DNA from 2 places in the Halobacillus sp. B29 genome. Region 2 is predicted to be linked to the other one. Evidence: a T-box and tRNA genes for the amino acid it is inferred to sense, from the RefSeq annotation. Region 2 holds a T-box; the other holds one or more tRNA genes.
The links. The T-box of region 2 lies ahead of leuS (leucine--tRNA ligase). A T-box ahead of a tRNA ligase gene usually reads a tRNA of that ligase, here a tRNA-Leu.
Positions count from the first base shown of each region.

Region 1: it has a tRNA-Leu gene. The T-box ahead of leuS (leucine--tRNA ligase) is inferred to sense a tRNA for this amino acid. The anticodon was not compared.

Region 1 is NZ_JBQQCM010000011.1:7,011-31,349, forward strand. It holds gene ACTWP7_RS14180 (DUF3883 domain-containing protein) at 302-1,423, shown strand; gene ACTWP7_RS14185 (GIY-YIG nuclease family protein) at 1,732-2,268, shown strand; gene ACTWP7_RS14190 (HNH endonuclease) at 2,299-3,024, shown strand; gene ACTWP7_RS14195 (hypothetical protein) at 3,495-4,796, shown strand; gene ACTWP7_RS14200 (hypothetical protein) at 4,869-5,126, opposite strand; gene ACTWP7_RS14205 (DUF6884 domain-containing protein) at 5,292-5,720, shown strand; gene ACTWP7_RS14210 (HNH endonuclease) at 5,740-6,831, shown strand; gene ACTWP7_RS14215 (DUF4145 domain-containing protein) at 7,055-7,720, shown strand; gene ACTWP7_RS14220 (hypothetical protein) at 7,731-8,468, shown strand; gene ACTWP7_RS14225 (DUF4238 domain-containing protein) at 8,480-9,346, shown strand; gene ACTWP7_RS14230 (hypothetical protein) at 9,382-9,615, opposite strand; gene ACTWP7_RS14235 (hypothetical protein) at 9,657-9,866, opposite strand; tRNA gene ACTWP7_RS14240 (tRNA-Leu) at 10,165-10,243, shown strand; gene ACTWP7_RS14245 (hypothetical protein) at 10,413-10,763, shown strand; gene ACTWP7_RS14250 (hypothetical protein) at 11,002-11,904, shown strand; gene ade (adenine deaminase) at 11,945-13,687, opposite strand; gene ACTWP7_RS14260 (TraB/GumN family protein) at 14,015-15,181, shown strand; gene ACTWP7_RS14265 (hypothetical protein) at 15,369-15,770, shown strand; gene ACTWP7_RS14270 (DMT family transporter) at 15,912-16,814, shown strand; gene ACTWP7_RS14275 (hypothetical protein) at 17,077-17,526, shown strand; gene ACTWP7_RS14280 (hypothetical protein) at 17,938-18,126, opposite strand; tRNA gene ACTWP7_RS14285 (tRNA-Gly) at 18,396-18,469, shown strand; gene ACTWP7_RS14290 (ABC-ATPase domain-containing protein) at 18,623-20,332, shown strand; gene queG (tRNA epoxyqueuosine(34) reductase QueG) at 20,348-21,481, shown strand; gene ACTWP7_RS14300 (methylated-DNA--[protein]-cysteine S-methyltransferase) at 21,552-22,100, shown strand; gene ACTWP7_RS14305 (amidase domain-containing protein) at 22,177-23,040, shown strand; gene trmL (tRNA (uridine(34)/cytosine(34)/5-carboxymethylaminomethyluridine(34)-2'-O)-methyltransferase TrmL) at 23,092-23,568, shown strand.
Region 2 is NZ_JBQQCM010000017.1:45,527-53,724, forward strand. It holds gene metK (methionine adenosyltransferase) at 1-662, shown strand, start outside; gene ACTWP7_RS18340 (gamma carbonic anhydrase) at 752-1,264, opposite strand; gene ACTWP7_RS18345 (lysophospholipase) at 1,326-2,123, shown strand; gene ACTWP7_RS18350 (tetraprenyl-beta-curcumene synthase family protein) at 2,123-3,199, shown strand; gene ACTWP7_RS18355 (tRNA (mnm(5)s(2)U34)-methyltransferase) at 3,208-3,780, opposite strand; gene ACTWP7_RS18360 (hypothetical protein) at 4,079-4,201, opposite strand; T-box leader at 4,321-4,542, shown strand; gene leuS (leucine--tRNA ligase) at 4,593-7,007, shown strand; gene ACTWP7_RS18370 (rhodanese-like domain-containing protein) at 7,143-7,454, shown strand; gene ACTWP7_RS18375 (rhodanese-like domain-containing protein) at 7,473-7,802, shown strand; partial or broken rRNA gene ACTWP7_RS18380 (16S ribosomal RNA) at 8,195-8,198, shown strand, end outside.

The DNA of each region.
Region 1 (24,339 bases), on a different contig from region 2:
TTCACTTTAGGTTCAAAGACCAACAAAATGTTAGTGTTATTAGGTTTAGTGAGGTACGGAGAATTTCTAAAGATATGTTCTTACTTCAATACTTTAATTATGACCAAAAGAACTCTAGGATAGCTAATATTACAGGTCACCAAATCCACGTCAAGGAAGAGGAAATTGTTAAAATTAGTATTTTAAAAGAAGATAATAGATTTCAACCGAGTTATGTTCTTAATAAGTAAAGGAAAGGTTATGCTTTTTAGTGTACGTTTCATAAGCTAAGTTTAGAAAATATTCTTTGGAGGGAAAAACTTTGCCAGATTTTACAGATAGTACTCATGTATTCCTAAAGTTTAATGAAACAACCCCAGAATTTAAAAATGTACAGTCTACAATATTTGAGCATCTTAACGTTTACTTGAAAAACAATAGTGTAATTTGGGGACATTTTTCAAGTAGAAATATCAAGGACATATCAGATAAAAGAAAAGCTAAGTTGAATACTCAGTTAAAGGAAGATAAAACCACTTTTGTCTTTTTATACAATAGCAAAAATAAAATCTTTTATGTAGCTAGTTTGTTAGGAATTTATAATCAAAAAGGGATTGTAAAGCACCCTAATCCAAAAGATTACATACCAGAATACTATCATAGTAAAGTTGGTAAAACTGAGAGAACAAAACCTAAAGAGCTATTACCATATATCTACTTTGAGTTAACTGATTTATATCCTATAGAATTGAGTGAGGCTCAAAGTATTTTTCTCCTCGATAAAAATAAAAAAATATTGGAAGTAGGCGGCATGTCAACGCTTATGTATGTTAGATTGACAAAGAAATTTTACGATAAATTATTAAATAAAGTTACCGAAGAGAAGGATAGAACTAAAGAAATATTACCTGAAATTGAGAACTTAGAAGAAAGTTACAATGTTGGTTCTTTGTCAAAAGTTGAAGCACCTGATTCAAAAGTAAATCTTAAGACTAAAACAAACGATGAAAGTAAAAGATACAACCCAATTAAGAGAAACTACTTGGAAATTCAGAAAAAAAATTCAAGAGTAGGACTAATCGGAGAAAAATTAGTCTTTGAAAGAGAAAAAAGTGTATTAAAGGAATTGGGAAGAGAAGATTTGGCTTCTAAAGTAGAACATGTTTCTCAAACAAAGGGGGACGGGCTTGGTTATGATATAGAGTCCTTTACAGAAGCAGGTGAAGTGAAGCATATTGAAGTGAAAACTACCACTGAAGGAATTGAAAGCGAATTTTTTATTGAAGAGTCAGAAGTTCAATATTCTCGTGAAAATCCAGATAAGTTCTATTTATATAGAGTTTTTAGTTACGATAAGGAAAGTGGAAATGCTAGTCTATTCACCAAAAAAGGTAATGTGGAAGATACTTTCAAATTAGAACCCAAAACTTATAGAGCCAAATAGAGAGGAGATAAAATAGGGTGTGATTTCTATATTGGTCTTTGCTCTAGAGATGGTTCTAGTTACAGAAAAGCAGCCTAATTAATGGTTGCTTTTTTTATTGCACGAAAATTATTTACACGTAATACAAAGTTACATGTTTAATATTTTGATTGTTCTGATTTTACCGTAAGTTAGTAACTTAGTGTAACAGTAAAATACTGTGTTACTAATTGACTGAATATTGAAAAAAATAAATTGACAGGCGCTGTGACGGTGCTTTAAGCTGTTATATGTGGTTCTCAGAACTATAATAATAGGAGGCGATGTTTATGAAATCTTACACCCATGCCAAAGGATTTAACGTCACATCAGTTGAAGGTATATCAGGAATATACTTATTCATGGATGCGAATCAAGACCTAATTTACATTGGAGCAAGTAGAGACTTTAGAAATCGAATAAATTCTCACGTCTATCAAATTAATCCAAAACTTACCAAGGATGTTCAGTATCTTTATGTAATAAAAGCAAACCCTGGGGAAGAGTCGACTTTACATGTACTTGAGCATCTGTTTATATGGTATCTTCATTCCCTCAAGAATCATGCTCATTGGCTTTACTATGGTTCAAATTTTCATATTAAAGAGATAGCTATTAAACATGGACTAAACATAAGGAGTACAATATATCACTACCTTATGAGCTTTGAAACTGGTCTTTTAATAAGAGAATATGAAGATGATGGTAGTTTCAAAAGGTACGGAAGTAAGGAAGAGTTTAAGCAAAAAAAAGTAATTTGTTCAAAGGAGGGAGGGTGCATGTGTTTTCGATGTGTAATGAAAAATAATCGTAGAGAGGGGAGGTAATTCTAGATAGAGGTATGGGGGAGGTTACGCATGATAGGGGAGAAATGCAAATTATATAGGAAGTGTAAAGTATGTAAGGGAACTAAGTGGTATCAAGAGTTTTCCTTGAAAGGTAAAGGGAAAAGAAAGACGTATTGTAAACGTTGTAAGTCTAAGAGACACACACTGAAGCTACCACAGACTGCTTATTCAATGAATACTGAAACATTGGAAAAGGGAGAAATAAAAGTACGTCTTAAATTGAATTCGAATCGAAAGATTGAATACACAGTGCCGCATGAGCAAGCAGTTCTAATGATAGATGAAGGAATTGCTGGAATAGTACATGAAACACTCATACATAAATTTTATGACAGGAAAAGTTTTAAGAAAGCAATATTAAAGAAATACAACTACACTTGCTGCTACTGTGGAAACTTCGGGGACACGGTTGACCATATTAAAGCTAAGTCCCAAGGAGGTATTAGTGGGTTTAAGAATTGTATATGTGCTTGTCGGAGTTGTAATAGAAGTAAAGACGACTTAAGTATAGAGGACTTCATTAATTACATGGAACCTTACCCAGATAATATTGAAAAATCGACAAGGCGACTATTTCAGCAATTCCAATACTCTATTAACCTTTTGAATATGGAGGAGGAACAGGAGATAAAGAATTCAGAAGACAATGATAATACCAAAGACTTAATCAACCTCATTGAGAAAACGGAAAAAATTCTAAAAATGTATAAAGTAAAGAAATTAAGTCGCCTTTAGCTGCCATTTAACTAAACATAATGACGTATTTAGTACGATAGAAGAGGAAGGGGGATAATTACCACATTTGCCCCCTCCTTATTCTGTGGAAGCCTATAAGTACACTCAGCCACACCAAAGACGGTGTAAATAACCGATACGAAGCGGATTTTTAGGGGAGGAGAGCCAATAATAATACTTCATTGAATAGGGTTTATATTGCAGTTTTCGAAACAAGTGGAGTTTAGCATTATTGTAATTTTAAGTGTGGGAACTTCATGAAACCCGGGTCATCTTAAGAGTGATTGACTTGTTACTAAATCATAAAGTGAGTAAAACTCATCCAGTGAAAATCTCTATTATTAATTAACAGGCTCTAGAAAAACAATTGTAATATCAAAATCTTGGAAATATAATGAAGTGTAATGCAAAAAAGTTAAAATAGACCATTAAAATTGATATGAATTAACTTAGAAAGAGAGAGACTGCTTATGGAACAACTGAATATCCAAAATCCAATAAACATAATTGATGCAACTTGTGGAAGAGGAAAAACCTCTTGGGCAATTCAAAGTATGAATGAGGCCGATGAAACTGAAAAGTTTATGTTTATTACCCCCTTTTTATCAGAGGTCAAACGCATAAAAAAATCTGTTACTAATAGAAAGTATTATGAACCAGAAGTTGATAAAGGGGTTACAAAACTAGATAGTCTAAAGAAATTAGTGAGACTTGGTAAGAATATTGTTAGTACCCACGAGTTATTTTCAAATATAGATGAGGTAACGTTAGGACACATTGCATCGCAAAAGTACACTTTAATATTAGATGAAGTAGCAAACGTTATAGAGCAAGCGCAAATATCAAAAGATGATATCAAATTGTTACTTGGTCACGATGGAAATGAACCTTACGTTACAGTTGATGAAAATGGTTTTGTGGAGTGGAAGAGAGAACAGTATGATGGAGCCTTTAATAGAATTGAGAGGCTAGCAAGAACAAACAATCTGATGATTTTTAATGATACAGCAATGTTTTGGACTTTCCCTGTCTCAGTATTTAAGGCTTTTAAAAAAGTGAATATACTAACTTATATGTTCTGGGGACAATCTCAACGCTATTATTTCAAAATGTTTAATGTTGATACGTATTTCCAGTCAGTAGAATTCGATAAATCTACTAATCGTTTCGAATTAGTACCGTATGTTAAGCCTACTAAAGAAAATGTAGAGTTGCTAAAGCAAAGAATTAAGATTTATTATCCTTCGAAATCAAATGAAAAAAACATGAATGAAATAGGGGATAAAAGGGGAGCTTTTAGCAGAAGTTGGTTAACTAATTCCGTAAAAGATGAAGAATTGATGAAACAAATTAAGAAACATTCCTATAACTTCTATTGGAACAAATGCAAGGTTAAATCTGATGGAGTGATGTGGACGTGTTTAAAAGATTTTGAGAAAAAAGTTTCGCCCAAATCTGCAGCAAAACAATTTGTCTCTCTAACTGCAAGGGCTACAAATGACTATATTGATAAAGAAGTCTGTATTTATCTAGCCAATCGTTTTATGAATCCAGTTGAAAAGAGATTCTTTCAATTCCATAAAGTTAAGGTGGATGAAGATTTTTGGGCATTGTCAGAACTAATCCAATGGTTGTTCAGGAGTAGAATACGACGTGGTGAAACTATTGATTTATATATCCCTTCAAGCAGAATGAGAGGATTGTTAGAAACGTATCTCAATGGAGAAGCTGTGGCGTGGTTTGAACAGGAAGAAATCTTTATCACAAACTAGAACTTTCTATGTAATATTTTGCATAAGTGAATGCTGAAACGCTTTATTTTACTGCTGTTATTCGGAAATTCCTTATAAAGAAGTATAAGAATATGCATAAGTGTTCAGTTTGAAATCTGATATACATGCCTCTAATCGAAGCAAAGCGGAGATTAGTGGCATGGTCGGGGAGGAGCGAGTGAGGGACGAACGAGTGACGGGCTGACAAGCCGAAGCTCTGTGAAAATAGAAGAAGGCGTTGACCACGCCCGTCACTTCGCTATCGCTTCGTTCCTCCTCGGCAGTTGCTCGTTCTTCACCTGCGTTCAGAACGGCAACTATCATTGTCATTACGCATGGGAAACAGATACTTGGTAAATAGATTACTCTAGAGAAGTCTAAAGAAAGTAGCATTTATATTGCTGCTTTCTTTATTATAGCTTCATAATATCTTTAGGTAAATGAGCACAATAATGGTGTAATTCACCTTCGAAAACTGAAAGGAGTACTTAATTTGTGAAGATAGCCTTGATAAGTTGTACTAAACTAAAAGCAAATTATCCGTGTAGTGCTAGAGAGATGTATCAAAATTCACCTTTGTTTAAGAAAGGTGTTAGTTTCATTGAACAGAAAAACTACGATGAATGGTTTGTATTGTCTGCAAACTATGGACTGTTAAAGCAGGATGATGTTATTGAGCCATATGATGTAACTCTTAATGACATGAAATCATTAGAACGAAAAAAATGGGCTGACTTAGTATTAAAGCAAATAGATTATTTGCAGCTGCACCTAGAACAAATTGACTTCTATGCTGGAAGAAAGTATAGGGAACATCTAATTCCTATCATTGAACAAAAAGGCATAAATTGTTGTGTCCCCCTTCAAGGAAAAGGGATAGGTGAACAGTTACAGTTCTATACCATAAATACTAAATTAAAATAAAAGAATGAGGTGGTATTAGGTGAGTATTCCCCAAAATATTAATAGGGAACATGTCATAGAGGCTATTCAAAAGATTGATAGAGATAGAGTGCCCAAAAAAAGGGCGAGGTCAAGATTTAAACTTTCTTATGAAGGTAGAAATTATCCCCCCAAATATGTAATATCAATTGCAAACATCTTTGCAAATGATGAAGAATACCCACCTTCTAAGTTTAGTGGGGGAGATGAAACAAATCGCTTCCTAAGGAAACTGGGGTTTACAATAATTGGGGATATTAAAAATGAAGATGAAGTTCAGAGGGAGAATGAAGATATTAGTATCCCAAATTTAGAACCGTCATCACGGTCAAGGGAATATAGTTTTTACAGTAATGATGAAAAGGATTCTGTAGTTTATGAGTACCTATTTAAATCTAAGCCTCATCGTTGGTTAGATGAAAGAATACTAGAAATTGCACCTGATAAGAAAACAGGACATGAAGCTATGAATATTCTCCACTTTATAGGGCTTAAAGACAAGCATAAAGGAATATTCAAGGGTTATGATATGGGGCGAGCTATAAACAAATTAGAGCAGCAAGATTCTAACTTTAGTTTAGTTATTGAATCTCTACAAAGGTACTCAAAAAAGAAGAATGAAGCAGCCCATTCTGCAACCAAATACATTGAACTTGATTCAATCGCTACATGTACACTAGAACAAATTGTAGTGAAAGAGACTGAGAAAGAACAAGTCATTAAGTCAAGAATAGGTCAATCAACTTTCAAAAAGGCTCTGTTAGCAAAAGAAAAGAAATGTGGACTATGCGGTGTCTCAATTGTACGATTGCTAGTAGCTAGTCATATTAAACCATGGAGTCAATCTAATCATAAAGAGCGTTTAGACGTTAATAATGGGTTGCTATTGTGTCCAAATCATGATGTTTTATTTGATAGTGGATATATTAGTTTTGATGAAAATGGTGCGATTTTAATTTCAGTTATTCTTGATGAGCAATCCAAGGTTTTTCTTAATATCAATGAAAATATGAATATAAGGATGAACGAAAGGCAACAGCAATATATGAAATGGCATAGAGAGAATAAATTTGATATCAAACACTTAGAGTAAGCTTGATAGAACCTCTATAAAGATTTTTTTAATAAAATGATGATTTTATTACTTCTAACCTCTGTTTCTTAAACAGACTGTACATGGTCTTTTTATTACTTTAGGGGACGATAAATTTGTTTCGGAATAAGCAGTAATTATTGAGATAGTAGATAATACTTAGTAAAAATTCCCTTCGATAAATGTTACAATTGCTTCAAATATTATTTACTGAGGTGGATGTATGTCAGACCGAGAAAAAGTATTACTTACTTGTCCTCATTGCGGTAATAAGACGCCAATGAGGCTATTAAACCAATACAGACATCATACTTGCGATTCATTTGAAGGACACTATGAAATTGATTTTGAGGACATTTTTGAGGTTTTTGAATGTCCAACATGTTCAAACATTAATTTATTCTACACCACATGGAACTCTGAAGACGCATTTTACTTAGGGGATTACAATTACGAAGGTGGGGAGTTTTTATTCCCTGTTGAAGATAGACTAAATACAAGCAGGCTACCAACTACTGTGAAGAACGCTTATGATTCTGCATTAAGAGTAAGAAACATTGATAATACTATGTGTATGGTAGGATTAAGACGAGCTTTAGAAAAAATGTGTAAAGATAAAGGGGCTACTAAGGGGCAACTACATCAAAAGATAAATGAATTGCAACAAAAGAACATTCTACCTCCACTTATGGGGGACATATCTTCTGTACTAAAGGATATTGGAAACATGGCGGCTCATGCAGATGAGGTAGAGTTTGAAAAGAGAATGGTTAATAGCATGTTTAGATTTACTAATAAAATTCTGGAATATGTTTACCTTCTTCCAAATGAATTGAAAAGAGCAAGGCAAGAGATAGAGTTACTTTCGGAACGAGCTGAAGCTGAATAAGGTGGATTGCATGTTTAAAAAGATTGATAGACGAATATGGATTGCTCTGGGGTTAATACTAATTTTCCCAATTATATTTAATTACACCTTCCTTCAATTTTCAGTTTGGGGAGTTGTGGGTGATGAGGATAGTTGGATAAGCTTTTGGGGGAATTACTCAGGTGGACTCATAAGTGCGCTGGTGGCTTACATAGTTGCTAAGACGCAAGTGAAAAAGCAGTATGAGAATGAAATGTCTTCTAAAAGATACACTGAGTTTATTTCGCAATTACCTTCTCTTATTAGAACTAAGATTGAGCTTGAAATGTGCTACCAGAACCTACTTGAAGCAGCAGGATACAGAGATGGATTCATCCAATATTTGATGACAGTTGAGTATGCTAACGAAGACTTAGATGATTATGCTGATGATATAGAAGTGGACAAAAACTCTCAGTCTTTAACTCTACAGCAGATTAATGCGAATTCCTTTGAACTAATTAATGACTTCTTTAATACAGATTTAAGTATACAAGTGGTAAGCTTCTTCAATTTTTACCATAGGTTTGTTAAAGCCTTGGCTTATGAAGATAACTTTAGGGCGAGAGATATGGAGGATACATATTTTATGGGTGAAAAGTTTCGACTATGGAATAAGTTTGATAACGGTAATGTATTAGACGAAGTGAACAAATTAATTGAAGACTTAAATAAAGAAATTCAAAGAGTAAAGATTGCAAAAGAAACTGGTTCAATCCCACCTCAATAGGAGTAATTCAGATGAACTTACCAGTAAAACAACACATTGTGCCACAAACACACTTAAAACAATTTTCTTCTGGAAGTGAAAAAATATGGTTGTATCAAAAAGATAATAAACACTTCAGAGAGCAAAGTATCAAGAAAGTTCCAATAGTGAAGGACTTTTACACTGTCACTGACGAGGAAAAAGATGAGAAGCTTTATGATTTGGAAAAATTTTTGGCAAATCAAATTGAGCCACTTTACCCGCCATACATAGAACAACTTCAGAAAAGAGAAGTGTTAAATAATTTGATGAAAAAGCAATTCGCTTATTTTGTATCTTCTCAAAAGTTGCGGACAGTTGGTATGAAAGAAAAGATAATAAACGAGATTGAAACAGCCTTTAGAAAAGGTGAAGCTGGTGAATGGTTTGATAAGACTTCAATAGAGCAATTTACTCGCAATTTCTATATTGGTGAAGAAGAGATTACATATGAAGAATTTCTTGAAAGAGCAGACGGGAAGTTGGAAGAAGTAACTTTGGATATTAGCGAGGATTGTTTTGTGCAATTCATTCCAGAAAAAATAACGGAATTTGCGGGAAAGCTTGCTGAAATGAATTGGAGCTATTTAATAGCTCCCAAACACAGATATTTTATTACATCAGACAATCCAGTAATTTTAGAAAGTGAAATTGCCGACTCAAATTTTTCTATCGAGGGTGGTGTATTTCCTTTAACTCCACATCTAGCACTTAATATTGGCTCTTCAGAGGAGAGGTTTAAAAAGATAGGTGCAAAAGATGTGAGGAAAATTAACGAACAAATAGTTAAACATTCTGATAGATTTATCTTTTCTCATAATGAACGGTTCTTAAAAAGTAATATTCAGAAATTCATTTAAAATAAAAAGAGACCATTTAATAGGTCTCATACTTCTTATTCAAATAGTTCATCCATTTTTTCAAAGTCTGAAGGTGCTTGGTTTTCGATTTTGGAAAATAAATCATTAAGTTGTTTTCTTAGCTTTTGAATATTTGTGGATAGAGAACCGTCTTGTGGCGATTTTGTTAATTCATAAATATGACCATTCTCTAAGTATTTAAGTCTGTTTTTAATTTCTTGAATCTCGAAATCATAGTCTTTAGCTATGTCAATTCTTTGAACGCTCATAGTAATTCCTCCTTTTATTATTAACTAATTCTCTGAGTGAGTTATGGATTCCTTCTATAAGTTATGACTTCTCCAGACAACTTTTCACAAAGCTCTTCGTAGTCTCCTTGTACAGGTTCATTTGTAAATTTCACCTCTGAGGCTGGAAGAGTTTTGTTCTGGTAAATTTCTTCATCGAACAAACCTTCAGTACTAATGCTTTTTGACCTCCAACTGCTACCATCCAAACCAGTTCTAACATAAATAAACATAATAAATTCCTCCTTTATACTATAATCGTTAGAAAAGAGGAATTTGGTGTCATAAATATTTTAAATAGAATACGAAAATGAAAGAATAGACGGAAAGAGTTTTTCATTAACCAGTTACTTTAAGTAGAGATAAGCCAGTAGGTCTAAGAAGTCTTTACCCACATGTCGCTATACACGAGTCGCTTTTCTGTTGTAAGCATTCCCAACTTATGATTTAATGAATTAAGAGGTATTTAATAATCGTATGGACAACTACATAATTAGCATTGATTAAACATTGGTTAAACCCAGTTATGACAACGGTGTGGCGGAATTGGCAGACGCGCACGACTCAAAATCGTGTTCCTTACGGAGTGCCGGTTCGACCCCGGCCACCGGTATTAAATATTATTGTAATGACGGCGTTATCCTTGTTGAAGGATAACGCCGTTTTTCGTTCCACTAAGTAAGTATCTTCCGAACAGTCGCATACTCATCTCAAGAAGGTTTTCCGATTAATTTTAGAGGGAAAGAGATAGGTAAATGTTTAATCTAGGAGGCACAAACATGGCAAATGAATCTAAGGTAATCCATCACATTACAGACTACAATGAATTTAAAAATACTTGCTTAGATAACGATGGAATGGCTTTTCCTGAACTTGAAAAGATAATGTATGACTATATATTAAGTCAGCCTTCTGAAACGATGAAATTTCAGGAGTGTGTGATTAAAGAAGAGCCAGGTGAAAATGAAGAATTGAGAAAGGTTCATCTTACTTTCCGCGATTATAATATGAATAATTATATTCGCTTATGGGGTTTTAAAAGTAATGCAGATGGCCGCGTTGTGGACATGAAGGTAGACGCTTTAGATCCAGAAACCAATGAAGTGGTGTACGAACGCCAATTGTCATAGAGGGGATTGGGTGCTTAGTTTTTACTTGGCCCCCTTTCTTAACTGGATATGCATATATTTTTAAACCAATGTCTAGTACATTGGTTTTTTTGTGCTGAAATAAAGAGATGATTTGGTAGATTGAAGAATTTGAAGAGCAAGATCACTCACTCCTCAGAGCTTCAAGTAAAAAGTCAGTATGGTATTCGGGTACTCTGGAATTCATGATAGAATTTGTGGTGATAAAGGAGGGTGTCCATTGCTCTATCTCATTCTATACATAGTTCAATTTGCAATCATTATGTACATTTACCGCAAGTGGGGGAGAGAAGAACCTTACTTGTTCCTGAAGCTTCTTGGCTACTCGGTTCTGGGAAGCTTTGCCTTCACGATTAATCAGTGGTCTCTTCCGTTAGGGTTTGTTATTTTTCTAGTGTTTTTTCGGGAGCCTGCTTGGAATCGGTTAGCGAAACGGTATGCAGCTTACTTAGGTCTGTTCCTATTCCTTACATCTTTAATCATTCCGCCTGTTCAAAATTATGTGTACGAGCGTCCCCGTCACATAGATGCCGCTAAAAGCCTGGCTGGGTCTGAAGAGTTTAATTTTAACGAGCACTGGAACAGGATCAATCAAACATTTAGTGATATACATAATCCACGCTTAGAGAGACTTGAAATGGAATTCACAGATGAGGGAGACGTGCAGTCGCTGTTCTATAATTTTAAGACAGTCGCCCAAGGGGACAGAGAAAGCAATTATTCTGTGGAGTTGAATTTGGATGAAAAAGAGTATGAAATTAAACGGAATCGTTATCAGAAGCAGAACCAGCAAGTCTTTCACATGGGTCAGGGCATGAACGGGAGGATTTCTCCGGAAGAATTTTTTAAGGTGATTAATGAAACGGGACTAGAGGCATTCATGCAAAATAAGGATACCCAATATTACTCGCTTAACGCAGAAGGAGCGGTTCGCTCTTTGTCTGGAAATCCTGAGAACACGTTTATGGTCACCACTTCTGGTATAAGACCCGTGATCGAAGGGCAGCTTCCTATAGATGCCGTACGAATGACCGTTAATGGGTTTGAAAACAGGGAGGAAGATCGTATTCAATCGAACGCGACCTATTACATTGAGCCTCGCGTGGTTTATAGGGTTAATTAAAAAGGCTGGAAACCAGACGTTCGATCTGGTTTCCAGCTTTCTATAAGGATACTTCAATATGCTGAAACGTTTCTACATCAAATAATCCCATGTCCGTTAATTTCAGGGAAGGGATCACCGGCAGCGTTAAGAAGGATAATGTAAGGAATGGATTGAAATCCTTCGTAAATCCTAAATTAGGCAGCGTTTCTCCGATATGTTCGAGCCGCTCCTTAACAAATGGATACGACTGATCAGACATCAATCCGGCAATTGGGAGGGGAAGGGACGATAAGATCGCTCCATTCTTAACGATCACAAGACCGCCATTGATTTCTTTTAAAGTAGTAATGGCTTTCAGGAGGTCTGGATCATTGGCACCCAGGGCCACAATATTGTGGGAGTCGTGAGCAATGGTCGTGGCGATTGCTCCATCTTTTAACCCGAAGCCTTTCACTATCCCTATGCCAAGATGTCCGGTTTTTTTATGGCGTTCCACTACCGTTAATTTCAATTGATCTTTATCTGGCGATGGAACAAAGACGCCGTTTTCTGTCTTCACTTCTTCCACCAATTTATTCGTAAGAAGCTGGTTTGGGTTTATTTTAATAATATGGGCCTGCTGGGATTCGCCAATAGGCAGTTTAAGCTGTTCTTCTGTGAGGTCCGGAAAATGAACCGTATCGGTAATAGGAGCTGCTTGTTTTTCTTTTTCAGCGCCAGCGGGTGTGTAAGTGCCGTTATGGCTGATTCTCTGGCCTTGTTTGTACACGTCACTAATTTTCACTTTTTCCAGGTCATCCAGTAGTAAAAAATCGGCGTCATAACCGGGAGCGATCGCCCCTTTATTCGTCAGACCATAGCATTCGGCTGCGTTTAAAGAAGCCATTTGCAAGGCGATTTGAGGCGATACTCCGTGTTGAATGGAAAGGCGGACATTATGGTCGATGCTTCCTTCCTCGATTAGTTCATCGAGGTGTTTATCGTCGGTACAGAATAGACAGCGCCGTGCGTTATGGGCGGTGACTACTGGAATTAATGCGTTTAAATCTTTCGCGGCAGAGCCTTCACGGATCATTAGATACATGCCGCGTCTCAACCGTTCCAGCGCTTCTTCTTCTTTCGTACATTCGTGGTCCGTGGTTATTCCGGCCGTACGAAAGAGATTAACGGCATTGGTCTCCAGTCCGGCAAGGTGGCCGTCAAGCTTCCCACCGTGCTGATGGGTCATCGTGATTTTATCGAGAAGGTTATCTTTTGTATGCAGGAGAGAGGGGTAGTCCATAACTTCCGCTAAGCCGAGCACGCTGGGGTGGGCTAAGTATTTTTCAAGGTCAGCGGCTGTCAGCTGAGCTCCTGAATGTTCGAATGGAGTAGCAGGAACACAAGAGGGAAGCATAAAGAACACCTCTAAAGGAAGGTTATCAGCGTTCTGGAGCATGAATTGCAGACCTTCTTCCCCGGTAACGTTGGCTATTTCATGGGGGTCTGTGACCACCGCGGTAACTCCGTGAGGGACAACGACTTTAGCATACTCATCCGGGGTGACCATAGAAGATTCAATGTGGACGTGTCCATCAATAAAGGAGGGGCAGACATAGCGGTTTTTGGCGTCAATGATCTGGGCTGCTTCATGATAGTGACCGATTCCGACGAATTTACCATCAGAAATAGCCACATCTGCCTCGATCCATTCGAGATTGAAGACATCCAGAATCTTACCATTCTTAATGATCGTATCTGCTGGGATTTTCTTGCTTGCGATGTTCAAATCTTTCGTTAGCTGTACTTTACCTGAGTTCATATATGATTTCTCCTTCCGTTTAATACCTGATCCATTTAAAGCAGGAGGCAGGATAGAATGCGATATCCGCATTCTATCTCCATCGCGCGGTAAGCAGATACGTTGAACAATATTTCCAAATTTATATGGGCATGTGAATTCGTTTCATGAGATAATAATTAATAGAGATTCTATAGGGCAGGGGTCGCTTTGTCAACGTGAAGGTTGGGAAGCCAGACTTGCTCGTGTAGAAAACATGTGAAACCCATTCTCATTTTATACATTCTGGTTTAGTATTAGTAGAGATGAAACAATATAGTCCACTGGTAAAGGAAGGTATGTATGGCGATGACGGAAGATAACATCACGAGACTTCATATAAATGATACAGAGTACATACTGATTGGTACTGCGCACGTTTCTAAACAGAGCGCGGAACAAGTCAAGCAGGTTATAGATGAAGAACAGCCTGATGCTGTATGTGTGGAACTGGATGAGCAGCGCTACCAATCAATTGTAAATGGTGATGCCTGGAAAGATACGGACATTTTTGCTGTGATTAAGCAGAAGAAAGCTTCCCTATTGTTAATGAATCTGGCTATTTCGTCCTTTCAAAAGCGGATGGCTAAGCAATTTGGTATTCAGGCAGGTCAGGAAATGATTCAGGGGATCGAATCTGCGAAAGAGCATGACGCAGAACTCGTATTAGCTGACCGGAATATTCAGGTAACCTTTGCACGAATCTGGGGAAATATCGGGTTCGGAGGCAAAGCCAAACTGTTAATGTCCATCATCTACAGCATCTTTAGTAACGACACGATCTCGGAAGCGGAGCTTGAAAAGATGAAGAAGCAGGATATGCTCGATGGCATGCTGAAGGATCTGACCGAGAACTTCCCGAAATTGAAAAAGCCATTGATTGATGAACGTGACCAGTATTTAGCACAGAAAATTAAAGATGCGCCTGGGAAGAAAGTGGTAGCGGTCCTTGGAGCTGCTCACGTGCCTGGTATTAAAGAAGCGATTTACAAAGATCATGATTTGACTCAATTGAATAAGCGTCCTCCTAAGTCTCCGTGGCCGAAGATTATAGGCTGGAGCATTCCCATTTTAATTATATCCATCATTGTTTATACGTTTATGGCAAATCCGGAAGCTGGTACCCAGCAGACCATCAGCTGGGTATTGTGGAATGGTACGTTTTCTGCGATCGGAACAGCGGCTGCCATGGCTCATCCGCTAGCTGTACTGGCAGCTTTCGTAGCCGCACCGATTACATCGCTTAATCCGCTGATCGCAGCCGGATGGTTTGCTGGCATTGTCCAGGCGTACTTTCGCAGACCCAAGGTATCAGAATTTGAAACTTTATCCGAAGATGTCTCGAGTCTGAAGGGATTCTGGCGTAACCGCGTCACTCGTATCCTGCTTGTGGTCCTGCTAGCCAACGTGGGGAGCTCTCTAGGTACATTTATAGGTGGAGCTGACGTGCTTCGACTGTTTTTTGAAAATCTTTAAAGAAAATGCGTGACCTTTTTCATAGGTTACGCATTTTTTTAATAGGAAAAAAGTGTACATGATAATCCGATGATGGTACACTTTTATTATAATTTTGGTAATATATCCATTATTTGGATTTTAAGGATGGAAACTTCGAGGGGAGGCTAGTGTATTCAATAACGTCTGGATTTCAAGTACAGTGGTCATGTCTCTCATATTTCTGATTCCTATTGCCGGCGCCCATGTTATGGATCACTTAGAAGATAAATACTTAAGGAAATTTCCAAAGAAATGGCTCGTTTCTTCTATTACTACGCTCACGATATTATTTGAAGTATCCCTGACTTTCCTAATATCAACCCGGACAGGGTTATCATTCATTGAATCTCATTTTACGGTCGGTTTTCTGCTGTTCATTATGGTGTGGTTCATGCAGTTTAATGAGTTTATGGGGAACCAGTATGCGAATGTGGACAACCAGGTTTTTGGAGATGGCAAAGATATCTACCGTGTGTCGATCTTTCAATTTAAGGTGAATCCTGTATCGATTGGAACGTTCTTTTATTTTTCAGCTGCCGTCGTGATTTCAATTGTAGCTTATACTTAAACTTAATAGGATTACCCGGCGAAGTTTCGAAAAGAGAAGCTTCGCTTTTTATGTATCGCTTTAATAAATCGGCCGGTGATTATAAGATGAAAGCAGAATCTAACGAAGAAGGGAAGGGATTCAATGTATCCATACATATTAATGATATTTGTCGTGTTATTTTATGCGGGTAATATTCTTACGGGGAAAGCAATAAATGATTTGCCGCCATTTACTATTGCTTTTTTCCGGCTGCTCGTTGCCTTTGTTTTTTTACTTCCAATTGGAATTAGAAGTGCCTGGAAAGCGAGAAAAACTTTTCGTGAATACAAGGGACCGCTATTTGTAATGACCCTTACCGGAGTCACTTTTTTTAATACGTTTATTTATGGTGCGCTTCAATTCACCACGGCTTCCAATGTGTCTGTACTCGAAACGGTCATTCCTGTTGTCACGGTCGTATTAAGTGCTCTGATCGTAAAAGAAAAGCTGCCGCTGATCAAGTGGATCGGAGTAATGCTGTCTTTTCTTGGAGCGGTATGGGTGGTTATGGATAGCCGGCTGTTTGAACTTTTCTCTTCTTCATGGAACGTCGGGGACGTCATTATGATAGGAGCAATTGCCTGCTGGGCAGTCTACTCAGTTGTAGTGAAGCAGTACATGCACTTGTTTCCGGCATACGGGGTTCTCCTGGTGATGACAGGATTGTCCGTGCTGATTCTCCTGCCGTTCGTCGCAGCTGAATGGGCCCTTGGTGATGTACCATCCCTCGGTGAAAGTAAGTACTGGATGGGATTCTTATACTTAGGTGTGTTTCCTTCTGTTATTGCGCTAGTATTTTATAACCGGGCGGTGGAGAGGCTCGGAGCCTCGCAGGCTTCTGTATTCTTAAATTTCCTACCTATCGTCACGATGGTCGGTGCCTATATGTGGCTTGGAGAAACTATAAAACTTCCGGAAATAGCTGGGGCTCTTCTCGTAATTGCAGGTGTAATTTTAACCACAAGAGGAGGAACCAGAAAAAGAAATAAACCCTTAAAATATGAAAAAACTTCATATAATTAGAAAAAATTTAGTTGTATGATCGTATTAGATGAGTGTTTATATAGGACGATGATCCTTAATTTCTTTACCTTGTATTAATATAGTGAAAAAAATATGACTGATCCTAGAGAAAGACCACAGGATGTGTCGAGAAAATCCTTCTTTCGAAATCCATGATTTATCCACTATAGATACAATTGTTTATTTTTGGTAAAAGTGGTTTTGAGCGCTCTATATCAGGCAATTAAGAGGAGTGAACCATAAAAATTAAGGAGGTAATTTTATGTCTACTGCTCTTAGGGAAAGGTTAACATCTTCTGTGGAAAATCTGCGTACGGTTGCATCTCTTGAATTTACGGACGAAGTCTTTGAATCAGATAATTATCGCTCAGCGGAAGTGCTTACAGAAGATCTGCAAAGTCTGTTTATTGTAAACATTCGTGAACGGACAATGACCATTTTGACAATGAATGAGGAAATGGAAGTTACGAAAGAAACCTTATTTACGGACAAGATTATCTCAATGAAAGAACTGTTCAGTGATTATAGCTTAAATCAAAATACTCCACCTTGGAAACTTGAGCTTGTCCTCTTGGACGGGCGCACGATAGAGGTTGAACCTGGATTATCTAAGCTTCATGATGAGAGCTATAAAGACCCTGAAATTGCCGGAGAAGTGGCCGAGGATTTTGAGAATTTCATCGCTGGTTTGAAAAACACATTAATTCTATAAAAGGTAAAGGAGTCCTTAAAGGGGCTCCTTTTTTTAGTTTACAGTTTTTATATTTGTCCGTATAAAAATGGGATATTGGGAGATTTTAAGATATAAGACAGCTTAAACTCCTACTTAATCTCCTAATGATTTTTCTCTTCTTCGGATCAGAGTTTATCGCACGCATGCTCACCGTCTGTCCAGATAGGAGGTGAGGATGATTTGGATACAAATGTGCTATTTGAACTTCTAAGACTATCTGTGGACGTACTAAACTTTCTGGCCTTTCTCTTGTTTTCGACGATATTTGTATTTAAATCGAAACAGCCATAGAGAATAATCATATCCTAATGGACCACTAGTAATAACTGGTGGTCATTTTATTTAATGTAGGGAATTGATAAACGTTGTTGATTAATCAACAACAGCTTACTAAAAGAAAGAATGGTAAACTCCTGTTGAAAGTAAATACAACGTAAGCAGGGTCAGCACAGTGATGAGGAGGATAAATTGTTTCTTTGATGCACTTACAACGAGAGCATTATTTGGGTCGAATTTATAACTCCAGAGGATTACACCGGTTAAAAACAGCATTCCGATACCTAGAAAGAGATTGATCATTAGAATCGCTCCTTTACATAATGTACGAATTCAGTAAATAAAAGTTTCAATTGTCAGAATTATTAAAATAGTAAGGATGGACTAGTTTAATTATCTGGAAATCGGTATATAATGTTAAAACCAACAGCGAGCACTACCCTTTTAACATCTTCATGTAAACAGAATATGAATTTTTCGACAAAAATTCGTAAAAATCGTGTTGCATCGTTAAAATGCGATTGTTATAATGAGAAACATACTCCAGTTGAGGCGAACCAATCTCATTTCATGCGGGTGTAGTTTAGTGGTAAAACCTCAGCCTTCCAAGCTGATGATGAGGGTTCGATTCCCTTCACCCGCTCCAATCACTTTTTTCAAAGTGAGATTGCTTTTATTTTATACTATGTGAACCAACGCAGTGTTTCGTTAATTGAGGTAACGAAGCATTGCGTTTTTTATTGAGGAAAAAAGGATACACCCTATAATAGACACAACCATAATAGGAGGATCCATGATAATGAAACAATTACAGCAGAAATTAAAACAAATAGACGGAAAAAGTTATAAAGGATATAAAGATATTCAAGGAAAGCACGCGTTTCAGAATTACGATGTATTTATGGATTATGTACAAGGTGATCCCTTCGCGGCCCCTTCTAAAATAAGAATTCGCATTCCAAATGAGAAACGTCCCATTCAAAAAGAATGGAAAGATAGCAGAAGCCGTAAGATTTATGCAGAAGATCGAATTGCCCGCGTCGTAGCGAAAGCAATTGCCAAGAATCATACAGATGTGAAAGGAACAGGAAAGAGCGGAATGGTCGCTATAGATCGTCCAGGTCAGGAGATTTTGGACCGTGCCGCAGTCAACCTGAATCCAGAAGATATGACGGTCTGCCTCACGATCGGCCTTCCGGCTAATGGACGCCGTATCAATGGCAGGGAAGCGGACAAGCTCTTCTTCAAAGTCATTCCAGAGATTATTCAGCATTCTGTTTTTTCAATTAAAGATGAAGAAATCGAAGCGGCCTGTCAATTGGCCGATCAGCATGAAGCTATTCAGGCAGAGATGAAGAAAAACAATTGGATTTCATTTGTGGCTGATGGAGCAGTCCTTCCTCGTGAGAGCGGGATCAGCGAGCGTCCGATGAAAAAAGCCGTTCCGTTTCAAAGTCCAGAAGAGAACCGGGTCTCCTTTTCTATCCCTCACAGAGAGGAGCCGCTGACAGGCATGGCGGTTAAGAAAGGGATTGTATTGATCGTAGGCGGCGGTTATCATGGTAAAAGTACCCTGTTGAATGCCATGGAACGTGGCGTGTATCCTCATATCAAAGGGGATGGCAGAGAATACGTGATGACAGACCCTGCTGCTGTAAAAGTTAGAGCAGAAGATGGCAGGCAGGTAACAAGTGTGGACATTTCACCATTTATCAAAAATCTTCCACATGGCACAGATACGACTCAGTTCTCAACGGAAAATGCCAGCGGAAGTACGTCTCAGGCAGCCAATGTTATTGAAGCACTGGAAGCCGGAGCTAAAACGCTGTTAATTGACGAAGATACAAGTGCGACGAACTTCATGATCCGTGATGAGCGGATGCAGGAGCTTGTCGTGAAAGAAAAAGAACCGATTACACCGTTTATTGATAAAATTAAGCAGATGCGTGATGATCTGGATGTGTCTACGATTCTCGTCATGGGCGGATCCGGTGACTACTTCCAGGTTGCAGATGATGTCCTGATGATGGACCAATATGTACCTTATAATGTTACCGGAAAAGCGAAAGATATTGCCGGCAAGTACCCAAGCAGCCGCACGACCACCGAGGATGAGAATTTCGGTTCGGTTCCGGCACGTGCGTTTTCAGCTTCCAGTCTTCAGACGAGAAAAGGGAAGAAAGAGAAGGTACAAGCCAAAGGAAAAACGACGATCCTTATGGGACAGACAGAAATTGATCTGGACGGAGTGGAGCAGCTCGTCGACCCTTCTCAGACACGCATGATTGCAGATGTAATTCTACACTTAGATAAAAAAGGAAGTTTGAAAACAGAGCAATCGCTGAATGACCTGCTTGATCAGATTGAAAAGCAGTTTGATGAGAAGGGACTGGCTTCGTTTGCTCCATTTAAAGATCAGCACCCGGGTGAGATTGCCCGCCCGCGCCGTTTTGAGATAGCGGCAACGTTAAATCGAATAAGAACTGCGAAAGTAAAAGATATCAGATAGGAAGGAGGACCCGCGATGGATTATCATGAGCTTAAAGAACAGGTGATCGCGTATAGTAAGGAAATTGGAATTGATAAAATAGGCTTTGCCTCGGCCGATGTGTTTGGCGAGTTAAAAGCCAGGTTGAAACGGCAGGAGGCTCTCGGCTACCAGTCCGGATTTGAAAAAGGCGATGTAGATGAACGGACGGAACCCGGACGCCTGCTTCCAGGAGCTCAGTCGATCATTTCCATCGCGATGGCTTACCCTTCCAAAATGCACGACGCTCCTAAAAGCAAAAAAGGAGAGCGCCGCGGTCTGTTCTGCAGGGCCTCCTGGGGCGAAGATTACCATACTGTACTGCGAGATCGTCTTAATAAGTTAGGAGCTTATCTACAGGAACTGTTTCCGGACGTGGAACTTAAATCGATGGTGGATACGGGTGAACTGTCCGACCGCGCCGTAGCGGAACGAGCGGGAATTGGTTTCAGCGGTAAAAATTGTGCGATCATTACTCCTGAGTTCGGATCATATGTATATTTAGCGGAACTTGTAACCAATATCCCCTTTGCCCCTGATGAGCCGGTCCAAGAAGGCTGCGGGGATTGTAATATTTGCGTGGATGCGTGTCCAACTGGCGCTCTTGTCCAGGGAGGGCAATTAAATGCCCAGCGCTGTATCGCTTTTCTGACACAGACGAAAGACTTCCTGCCAGATGAATTCCGAAGTAAAATCGGCAACCGTCTATACGGCTGTGATACTTGTCAGACAGTCTGTCCGATTAATAGAAAGAAAGATTTTCATCATCATGAGGAATTTGAGCCAGATCCAGAGGTTGTTAAACCGAAGCTGACACCGCTATTGTCCATTTCAAACCGCCAGTTCAAAGAGAAATTCGGATCTATTTCCGGATCGTGGCGAGGCAAGAAACCAATTCAGCGAAATGTGATATTGGCCCTTGCTCATTACCGGGATGAGACGTCTATCAGTGAGTTAATTCGATTAATGAATGAGGACCCGAGGCCCGTCATTAGAGGAACCGCGGCCTGGGGGCTTGGAAAAATCGGAACATCCGATTGTTTTACGGCCATTAAGGATGCTATGATAAATGAGAAAGATGAACAAGTCATCTACGAGATGGAAAAAGGACTTCAATTTGAAAAAATATAATCAAATCTACTTTTCTTATGAATAAGGTTTTTGTATAATAGAAAAAACTGTAAAAGAAGGGATTAATACTATGAACCATAGGTCTTTTTTATATTATGATTCTTTTATAACTCCTCTCGGACCTATTACGGTTTTAGCGAATGATGAGGGAGTTTGTCGTATTGATTTCGGCGAATTTGAAGAACGTCATTCCGCCTATCAATCCTGGAAAAAGAAACACTTACTCAGAGGTGAATTCGTTTATGATCCTGAGCAGAAGTATGTCAGGCAGACAAAAGAAGAATTAAACGAATACTTTGATGGAAAAAGAACGCAATTTTCAATTCCTTTGATTTGTTATGGAACAGATTTTCAACGCGGTGTCTGGAGAACGCTGGTTAATCAAATACCTTACGGTGAAACACGCTCCTATAAAGAAATTGCTTCCACGATGCTTTCTCCGAAGGCCATTCGAGCAGTCGGAGGGGCTGTGAACCAAAATCCATTTGCTATCGTTGTACCCTGTCACCGGGTGATTGGAAGTAATGGCAAGCTTGTTGGTTACGCAGGCGGTCTCGAGAAGAAGCGTCACTTACTGGATTTTGAAAAACAATACACGGTCGTACCTTTTACGAACTAGTCGTCTCCTGCGGGAGGCGGCTTTTTTGTATGGACCGCCCCTTTTTTTCATAGTATGAAAGGAAGGGGGAGGGGTTATGCAGGAAACCAACCAAATACAAAAGTATTGGGAAAAAATCATAAGTCGGTTATTAGAGCAGGAAGATGAAATGTGGCTTCATAACAAGGTGAAGAATTTGGATAGTCAGGGCATTCGGATCGAGCGTGCAACTTTCAGAATAAAGCCTTACCACAGGTGTGCCTATGAGAGGCAGAGCACCCTGCGTTATATGCTCAGCCTTTCCCTTCTTCTAAAAGATCATCGTCACTTTTATTTAGAAGAAGGGATTTATGAGGGGAGGATATGGTTTGAAGGGGATAAGATCAAGCACCATATGATACAAACCGAAACGACCTCTTCTGAGGCAAATCCTTGTTTACCTGAGTTCAGCGATAAAGAAGCAAGACAGCGTGCCCCTTTTACATATAACCGCAGGGATGCGGTTCGCTATGCTGAAAGGTGGTGGGATTCGTATAACCCTGCTTATCGTCATTTTGACGTGGACTGTACGAATTACGTATCGCAGTGCCTAAGAGCTGGAGGAGCTCCGGTATGGGGAGTACCGAACCGCAGCAGGGGCTGGTGGTACAGCGGAAGCAATTGGAGCTACAGCTGGTCAGTTGCCCATGCTTTTAGATGGTACTTAAGCGGGGCAAGGCAGGGGTTGACCGCTACAGAAGTGTCTTCCGCTCATGAACTTTCTCCTGGAGATGTAATCTGCTATGATTTCGAAGGGGATGGTCGTTTTGACCATAATACAATTGTTGTGAAAAAAAACGAGGACGGTATGCCGCTTGTTAATGCCCATACATCAAACAGTCGGCATCGCTACTGGGCTTATGAAGATTCTACCGCTTATACCCCCTCTATCCAGTATAAATTTTTCCGGATTGGTGACTGATGGATATGGTATAATAGTCTAGTTGACTAAGATTAGACTGAGGTGAATGGAATGCCGAACCATATTGTTTTGTTTCAACCTGAAATTCCTGCAAACACAGGAAACATCGCTCGTACGTGTCTGGCTACAAATTCCGTACTTCATTTGATCCGTCCGCTTGGATTTTCTACAGAGGACCGGATGCTGAAGCGGGCAGGGCTGGATTACTGGCACGACGTAACGATTCATTATCATGATTCAATCGAAGATTTATATCAAGCTTATCCTGAAGGGGACTATTATTATATAGAGAATTTTGGTACTAAATCATACGTAGACTTCGATTTTGCGTCTCCTGAAAAGGAGTTGTTCTTTGTTTTTGGACGAGAAAGTGATGGGATTCCGAATGAACTTCTTGAAGGCTTGGAAGATCGCTGTCTGCGTGTTCCGATGACGGGGAAAGTCCGTTCTCTGAACCTTGCGAACACGGTGTCCATCATTCTATTTGAAACGCTTAGACAGCAGGGATTTCCCAATTTGATTAAATAACCAAAGACGGCGCCAAGCGTCGTCTTTTTGTTACCTATTGTTTTATCTCTTAGGGCTGGTTTCTAAGAAAAGCTTCCGATACTGGAAGAATTGATTTCAAGATATTGGTGTGCGGAAGGTCCTTCGGGGGACGATTTCGCTTTCCGTGGGCATGTGGTAAGCTTCCTCGGGCTTCACAGCCCTGCGGGATCTTACCGATCATGTTCATCCCACAGGAGTCTACATCGTCCCCCTCCGGACCTGGCCGAATCAGAAACTCGAAACCACTAAATCCCCTGTTTGCTTGGTGAGAATAAGCATGGGATAAGGAGTGTATTTTCATGCTAGAACGATGTGAAAAAGCTTGTCATAGAAGCAATTAAGGCCTATTTAGAAGGAGAGCATTCACTTTTATGGAGGGTCCGTTATTCTCACTCAGCTGGGTTGGTGGGGAAATGGCGAGACTCCCATGGGAGAAGGAACTAGGTGAGATCCCGCAGGGAGTGAAACGAGCGAGGAAGCTCACCGTTCCCCCATAGGAAAGCGAGTTATTTCCCCACCAGCCCTTTTCCATAACAACATAACGGATCCAAATTATCTCGAAACTGAGTCTTACAGTAACGGGCCCTATTGTGTAAAAACTTTCTGCTTAAATAGAGGCGCCAAGTTTAAAATAGGCAAAGAAAAATCGCACCCGCTCAGGGGTGCGATTTTTAAGTGCTTATTTTTTAGGTCTGCCTGCTTTAACATCATATCCAGCAGCGAAGATGGACGTTAGGTATGTGATACAAA
Region 2 (8,198 bases):
AAACACAAGTAACGATTGAATACGACGCTAATGATCAACCTGTTCGAGTGGATACGATTGTTATATCAACCCAGCATGCAGAAGAGATTACACTTGAACAAATAAAAAAAGATTTAAAAGAACAGGTTATTGATCCGGTTGTCCCTTCTCATCTTATTGATGACAGTACAAAATACTTCATTAACCCTACAGGCCGCTTCGTTATTGGAGGACCTCAAGGTGACGCCGGATTAACTGGCAGAAAAATCATTGTAGATACTTATGGCGGCTATGCGCGTCATGGGGGCGGAGCATTCAGTGGGAAAGATGCCACTAAGGTGGATCGTTCTGCTGCCTATGCGGCCAGATATGTAGCTAAAAATATTGTGGCAGCAGGTCTTGCTGATACAGTTGAAGTACAGTTAGCCTATGCTATTGGGGTAGCACAGCCAGTGTCCATTTCCATTAATACTTTTGACACAGGAAAGATAGCTGAAGAAGACCTCGTGGCAGCTGTAAGAGAATTGTTTGATCTCCGTCCCGCAGGCATCATTAAAATGCTCGATTTGCGCAGACCCATTTATAGGCAGACGGCTGCCTATGGTCACTTTGGCCGCACAGATGTAGAATTTCCTTGGGAGAGAACAGATAAGGCAGATGAGCTTAAAGAGCGTTTTAGTTAAAAAACTTCACGCATATCAAAAAGGGAACTTTCTCAAAGAGGAAGTTCCCTTTTCTATAAAAACTATAGATACGCTGATCATTAGATTGTTTAACCTTGGACTCCTTTATAATATTGCCCTTTCTCTACATAACTGGTTCGGATTCGATTCATTTCTTTGATATCATCTTCGGTCAAATCACGAACGACTTTAGCCGGCCTGCCGAAAGCAAGGGTGTTCGGAGGAATTACCTTACCCGGAGGTACAAGGCTGCCGGCGCCAATAAAAGCCTGTTCTCCTATTTCAGCTCCGTCAAGTATTAAGGATCCCATGCCTATTAAAGCATTTTTCTTAATGTGTGGAGAGTGAAGGGTAACCTGGTGTCCAACCGTAACGCCATCTTCAATCACCAATGGAAGACCAGGACTCTGATGAAGTAGACTAAGGTCCTGAATGTTCACATTGCTGCCAATATGTACGGATGATACATCTCCGCGAATGACTGTTTTAAACCAAATACTTGAGTATGCTCCGATCGTTACATCCCCAGTGATTACAGTATCTTCAGCAATATAAGCAGTTTCATCGATCCGAGGTTCTTTTCCTTTATATTCGCAAATCATACTAAACCCCCTTATAATATGGTTATATTAAGTATAGCAAAGTGATAGGAGCCGTGAAGAAGTGAAACGATTAAACTCCAATCAAAATTTAGCTACCATCATTATTGTGCATGGAGCATTTGAACACGCCGGACGTTATCATTCATTGGCTGAAAGCTTTCAAAAAGGTGGATTTAATGTCATTTATGGTGATCTGCCAGGCCAGGGACTATCGGAAGGAAAGAAAGGTCATATAAAGAATTTTGAAACCTACATAGAAACTGTGCGTCAATGGCTGCAAAAAGCAGATTCTTCTCGTCCTGTATTTTTACTGGGACATAGTATGGGCGGGACGGTTGTGATGCGGGTTATGCAGGAATTAAAACCGTCAGTGAATGGAGTGATTCTTTCGTCGCCTGCTGCAGGAATACTAAACGGAGCTAGCAAGTCTCTCGAAGCGGTCACTCATGTAATAAATAAGGTTTGGCCATCCGTATTGGTAAAAGCTCCTTTTAAACCAGAGTATGTAACCCGTAATCCAGAGGTTATTGCCAAAGATAAACAGGATTCTCTTATAATAGAGAAGGTATCTATTCGATGGTATAAGGAATTCCGAAAAGCGATTAAGAAGTCATTTTCAGAAGTTGAAGAGTTTCCGGATGTGCCTTTATTAGTCATGCAGGCAGGTGAGGATCATATGGTAGATCCTGAGAAAACAAGAGAATGGTTTCATAAAGTCGGATGTCAGGAGAAAACCTATAAAGAATGGCCGGGGTTCTATCATGAAATTTTTAATGAACCTGAGCAGGAAGACGTCTACAATTTTGCTCTGAATTTTATCCACTTTCAAGTGAAACAAGCTGATAAGGAGGAGTTGTAGTGACAGCCCAAGTACCACAAAATGCCGTTCATTTAATGTTTCGCGTTTATAAGGAAGTTTTTCCTGAAGTTCATAAGGAATTGAATTATTGGGTTGAGCGGGCTAAAAAGATTCCTAACAAAGAATTGAGAACCCAGGCGATAGCCAGTATTGAAGATAAGACCTTCCATTGTGAAGGAGGTTCTATTTACTCCATGCTTGCTGGTCCTCAATGGAAAGAGTCGATTCGCTTTATTGTGGCTTATCAGACGATTAGTGACTATCTTGATAATTTGTGTGACCGCAGTACTTCTATGGATCCAATCGATTTTCGCATGCTTCATCAATCCATGGCGGATGCTTTGACTCCGGAAAATGAAATCAAAGATTATTACCATTATCGTGATGATAAGGATGATGGGAATTATTTAAGGGACCTTGTACATACCTGCCAGAATGTACTCAAGGACTCATCAGATTATCCCATGGTTCAGAAACACACGTTAAAACTTGGATCATTATATACCGACTTGCAAGTACATAAACACGTGATAGAAGAGGAAAGAATACCACGTCTAAAAAGTTGGTTTAAAGATCATCAATCTGAGTGGCCGCATTTAGAGTGGTATGAGTTTTCAGCTTGCACCGGTTCTACTTTAGGAATCTTCTGTCTGGTATCTTATATGCTTAACGGCCGTATGGATGAATCGCTTGCAGCACAAGTGGAAAGAAGTTACTTTCCATTTATGCAGGGGCTTCATATACTGCTGGATTACTACATTGACCAGAGAGAAGACGAAGAAGAAGGAGATTTAAATTTTTGCTCTTATTACGCTCATGAAGAACAGATGAAGCATCGATTTGAGTATTTTGTCCGGCAAACTCATGAAGAAGTACAAGAACTTCCTGATACAGCGTTTCACCAAATGATTCATGAAGGCCTGGTCGGCATGTATCTGGCTGACCGTAAAGTCGGAAAGCTTGATAATGCGAAAAGCTTTGTTAAAGATCTGCTTAAAGTAAGTGGACGTAAAGCGAAGTTCTTTTACTATAATACAAAAATGTATCATAAATTAAAGCCTGGCCGTCCATTGTAGGAGCCAGGCTAAGTTTTTTCTATTGCTATAATAAAGGGTGGCGTATTTCTCTGATTAATGAAACTGTATTGCAGGACCTTGAATGACTTTTGATCCAATGACGCAACATACTCCATTAAAGCATCTTTTTCTTCTTTTCCTCCCGCATGACCATGATAAATTACTAGAACAATTATGCCGCCCTGTTGTAAGAAGGAAAGGAGCTGCTCTATGGAAGAAAGGGTCTCCTTCGGTGTGGTCACAACGGTTTTATCACTTCCTGGCAAATAGCCTAAGTTAAAAATGGCTCCTTTAATTTGTGATTGATGGACCTGAGAGATGTACTTAGCTAAATGTGCGTGAGAGTCCTGAACTAGAGTTACCCGCTCTTCTGCTTGATGTTTTTTTAACCGTTCCCTGGTTTTGATAATAGCTTGCTCTTGAATATCGAAGCTATAAACATATCCTTTTTCCCCTACTAGACTGGTGAGAAATAACGTGTCATGGCCGTTGCCACAAGTAGCGTCAATGGCTATGTCTCCGTCATTAATAACGTTTTCCATTAGAGAGTGGGCGTAGTTCAGAATTGGCTGCAATGTCATTGGTTCTAAAAGCTCCTTTACATTTGGTTAAGGCAAGGATTATTGTAGCATGAATGGCGTACGAGTTATAATTTCTTATTCATCTGACCATCAAATAGGCTATTTTGGCAAGAGTAATCAATAAAGGTGAGCTAATTGATGGGTTATACGTACATTTATTTCATGTATGTAAAGTTTCATTCTTTACATCACGTGGTACCTGTCTGGCTATCAACAGGGCTGGAGCAGAGCGGGGAGCTTAGTAGAGGTATAAAGAAAAAACTACATCTGTGAAGATGTAGTTTATGATAAATCCGAATTATTTAACTTTTGATTTACTGCTGCGATTCTGAAGCTTATTTACAGCTTTACGCGCATAACTCTTGGTTTTTTGTGGATTTCGCTTAGCATAATTCGCAGCTTTACGGACTAAATTCTTCATGGATACGACCTCCTTATAGGATTCCTTACTGTTTTGTTTACCTTATATCGTCTTACTATAAACATAGGCTTGATAAACTTGACAAAGAGTTTTGGTTTCATTAAGATACGATTATAAACTTAATGACGTGGAAGAGGAGTAGTAGTGAAAGATCAAGCTTTTAGAGAGGCAGCGGCTGGTGGAAGCTGTCCTTGATTATTACGAACTCGCCTTGGATGTCGCAGAAGTGAACATTAATGGTAGCTTTTTGCCGGTGAATCGCCGTTATCGATACACGAGTGAACGTTTAAAAGAACGTTAATTTGGGTGGTACCGCGGGAATCAAGCCTCTCGTCCCATATAGGGATGAGGGGCTTTTTGTATTTTGATAGGAACATGAGGAGGAAAAGAAATGGCTTTTGATCATAAGAAAATAGAAAAGAAGTGGCAGAAGTACTGGCTTGATCAAAAAACGTTCAAGACGGATAGCGAGTCAGAGAAGAAGAAATTTTATGCTTTGGATATGTTCCCGTACCCTTCTGGAGCAGGCTTGCACGTAGGGCATCCTGAAGGATATACAGCAACAGATATCCTTTCAAGAATGAAGCGGATGCAAGGGTATGAAGTATTGCACCCAATCGGTTGGGATGCTTTTGGACTTCCAGCTGAACAGTATGCTCTTGATACGGGTAATGACCCTGAAGAATTCACCGCTCAAAATATTCAGACCTTCCGCCGCCAAATTCAGGAGCTTGGTTTCTCCTATGACTGGGACCGGGAAGTAAACACGACTGATCCTGATTATTACAAGTGGACGCAATGGATCTTTTTGAAATTGTATGAAAAAGGATTAGCTTATATAGATGAAGTTGCTGTGAACTGGTGCCCTGCTTTAGGAACGGTACTCGCTAATGAAGAAGTAATTGACGGTAAAAGTGAGCGAGGGGATCATCCCGTTGAACGCAGACCGATGAAACAATGGATGTTGAAAATCACGGCATATGCTGACCGGCTGCTTGATGATCTGGAAGATCTAGATTGGCCTGAAAGTATTAAGGATATGCAGCGCAATTGGATTGGAAAATCAGAAGGCGCCGAAGTTACCTTCCATATCGAAGGAGATAAAGGGACGTTTGATGTATTTACGACCCGGCCGGATACATTATTCGGTGCTACTTATGCTGTGCTTGCTCCTGAACATCCACTCGTTGAAAAAATCGTTTCACCTGACCATCAGGATGCAGTTCAAACGTACGTAGAAAAAGCTTTGAATAAAAGTGATTTGGAGCGAACGGATTTAGCTAAAGACAAGTCCGGAGTATTCACTGGTTCCTATGCGATTAATCCTATTAATGGAGAGAAACTTCCAATCTGGGTAGCTGATTATGTTTTAATGAGCTACGGAAGCGGAGCGATAATGGCTGTTCCTGCCCACGATGAACGGGACTATGAGTTCGCTCAGAAATTTGATTTGCCAATTGTCCCGGTTGTTGAAGGCGGTAATGTGAATGAAGAAGCTTATACAGGTGATGGCAAACACATCAACTCAGATTTTCTAAATGGACTGGACAAGGATGAAGCCATAGATAAATCGATTGAATGGCTGGAAAATAACGGCCGAGGTAAAAAACAGACCACCTATCGGTTGCGTGACTGGTTGTTCAGCAGGCAGCGTTATTGGGGAGAACCTATTCCAATTATTCACTGGGAAGATGGTTCCGTTACTCCGGTTCCTGAGACGGAATTACCAGTAGAGCTTCCTAAAACGACAGAAATCAAACCGTCCGGTACCGGCGAGTCTCCACTTGCCAATATTAACGACTGGGTAAATGTAGTTGATCCGGACACAGGAATGAAGGGACGGCGTGAAACGAACACCATGCCGCAATGGGCCGGCAGTTGCTGGTATTACCTTAGGTATATTGATGCGAACAATGAACAAGAGCTGGGCGATTATGAAAAGCTTAAAAAATGGCTTCCTGTCGATGTATATATTGGCGGCGCTGAGCATGCGGTTCTTCATTTGTTATACGCTCGCTTCTGGCATAAAGTTCTCTACGACGCAGGTGTAGTACCAACTAAAGAACCTTTCCAAAAACTTTTCAATCAGGGGATGATCCTTGGTGAAAACAATGAAAAAATGAGCAAATCTAAAGGCAACGTAGTGAATCCAGATGATATTGTTCATACCCATGGAGCGGACACTTTAAGACTTTATGAAATGTTTATGGGACCATTAGACGCCTCCGTAGCATGGTCTACGAATGGTCTTGACGGTGCACGTCGTTTTCTTGATCGTGTGTTTAGGTTATTCGTTGTGGACGGTGAACTATCCGATTCAATTAAGCAGGACGTTTCTGAGGATAAGCTTGAAAAGGTGTATCACGAAACGGTTAAAAAAGTTACCGAAAATTTTGAAGCGCTTCGTTTCAATACCGGTATCTCTCAAATGATGGTATTCATTAACGAAGGTTATAAAGTAGAAGAACTTCCAAAATCATATGTAGAAGGATTCGTGAAGCTTCTTTCTCCGGTAGCGCCTCATCTGGCAGAGGAGTTATGGGAAAAGCTTGGACATCCAGAAACAATTACGTATCAGCAATGGCCAATATTCGATGAGGAAAAGCTTGTAGAAGATGAAGTCGAAATTGTCGTACAGGTAATGGGTAAAGTAAGGGCTAAAATGATGGTTAATCAAGAGGCTTCTGCAGAGGACTTAGAAAAGCAGGCGTTAGAAAATGAAAATGTCCAACAGTGGCTCGAAGGAAAAACCGTACGAAAAGTAATAGCCGTTCCTGGTAAACTTGTGAATATCGTAGCGAATTAATGAATACAAAAGCCGCCTCCAGACTATTTTGGGGGTGGCTTTTGTAGGTTTTAACTGTGGTCAATTCAATCTCTTGACTTTGAAGTTTTTTTTAATAGAATAAATCTTGTAAGCAGATTTGAAGGAGGAGAAGTTATGAGTCAAATTGAAGAAATTACACCTCAAGAAGTAGATACGATGATATCTCAAGATAAACCGATGACAATTATAGATGTAAGAGAGAATGAGGAAGTATCTCAAGGTATGGTTCCGTCAGCCAAGCATATTCCTCTGGGGAACATCCCTTATGAAATTGATCAATATTCGAAAGAGGAAGAGTATATACTTGTTTGCCGTTCAGGCAGTCGGAGCATGAACGCTGCTGAATTCATGAAAGAAAAAGGATTTCATCATGTGAAAAATATGCAAGGCGGCATGCTAAAGTGGACGGGAGAACTAGTTTTTTAATTAGAAAGGGTTAGAATCATGACTTTATTCTATATGACCATAGTTATTATAGCAGGCTTGTTCCTGTACAATGCTTATCAAAAAACAGCTTTAAAACCTTATAACCAATCCAATCTTTCGGGCGCTGATCTTTGTGTAATTGATATACGGGATTATATTTCAGCTTACCGCTCCCCTTATCCTGGAGCAGAAAATATCCCTCTGAGTTATTTATCCAGGACTATAAAAGAGAGGTTTGACTGCCCTGAGAAAATTCTGGTAGTATCAGATGATAAACGAGGTGCAAAACTAGCAGCGAAGATTATCCGGAAAAAAAGACAGCAATCCATTTATTATATAAAATCTTAAAAAAGTGCTCCTGCTGCATGCAATATTCTGTAGAGGAGTGCTTTTTAACATCTGCGGTTATGAGTTTTAACTTTTAAGTTAAGCCTTTCGATTAAGGAACTATAAAAAAATGAAGAGAAGCTGTTGACTTTTCTTTAGTAGCAATGTATAGTAGTTAACGTTGCTTATTTGAGAGCAACTTTACAAAAATAAAACAAAAACTTTATTCAACAAATTCTATTAAATGCATTGACAGTTTCTAACACATTATGCTAGAATTTGATTACTGTCGGTGAGGCAGTATTTGATCTTTGAAAACTGAACGAACCAACCAGTACGTCAAGATATTCTTTCTATAAAGAAGGAATTAAAACAAGCACATTCGGTGTGCAAAGAGCTAATCAATCTCAACTTTTA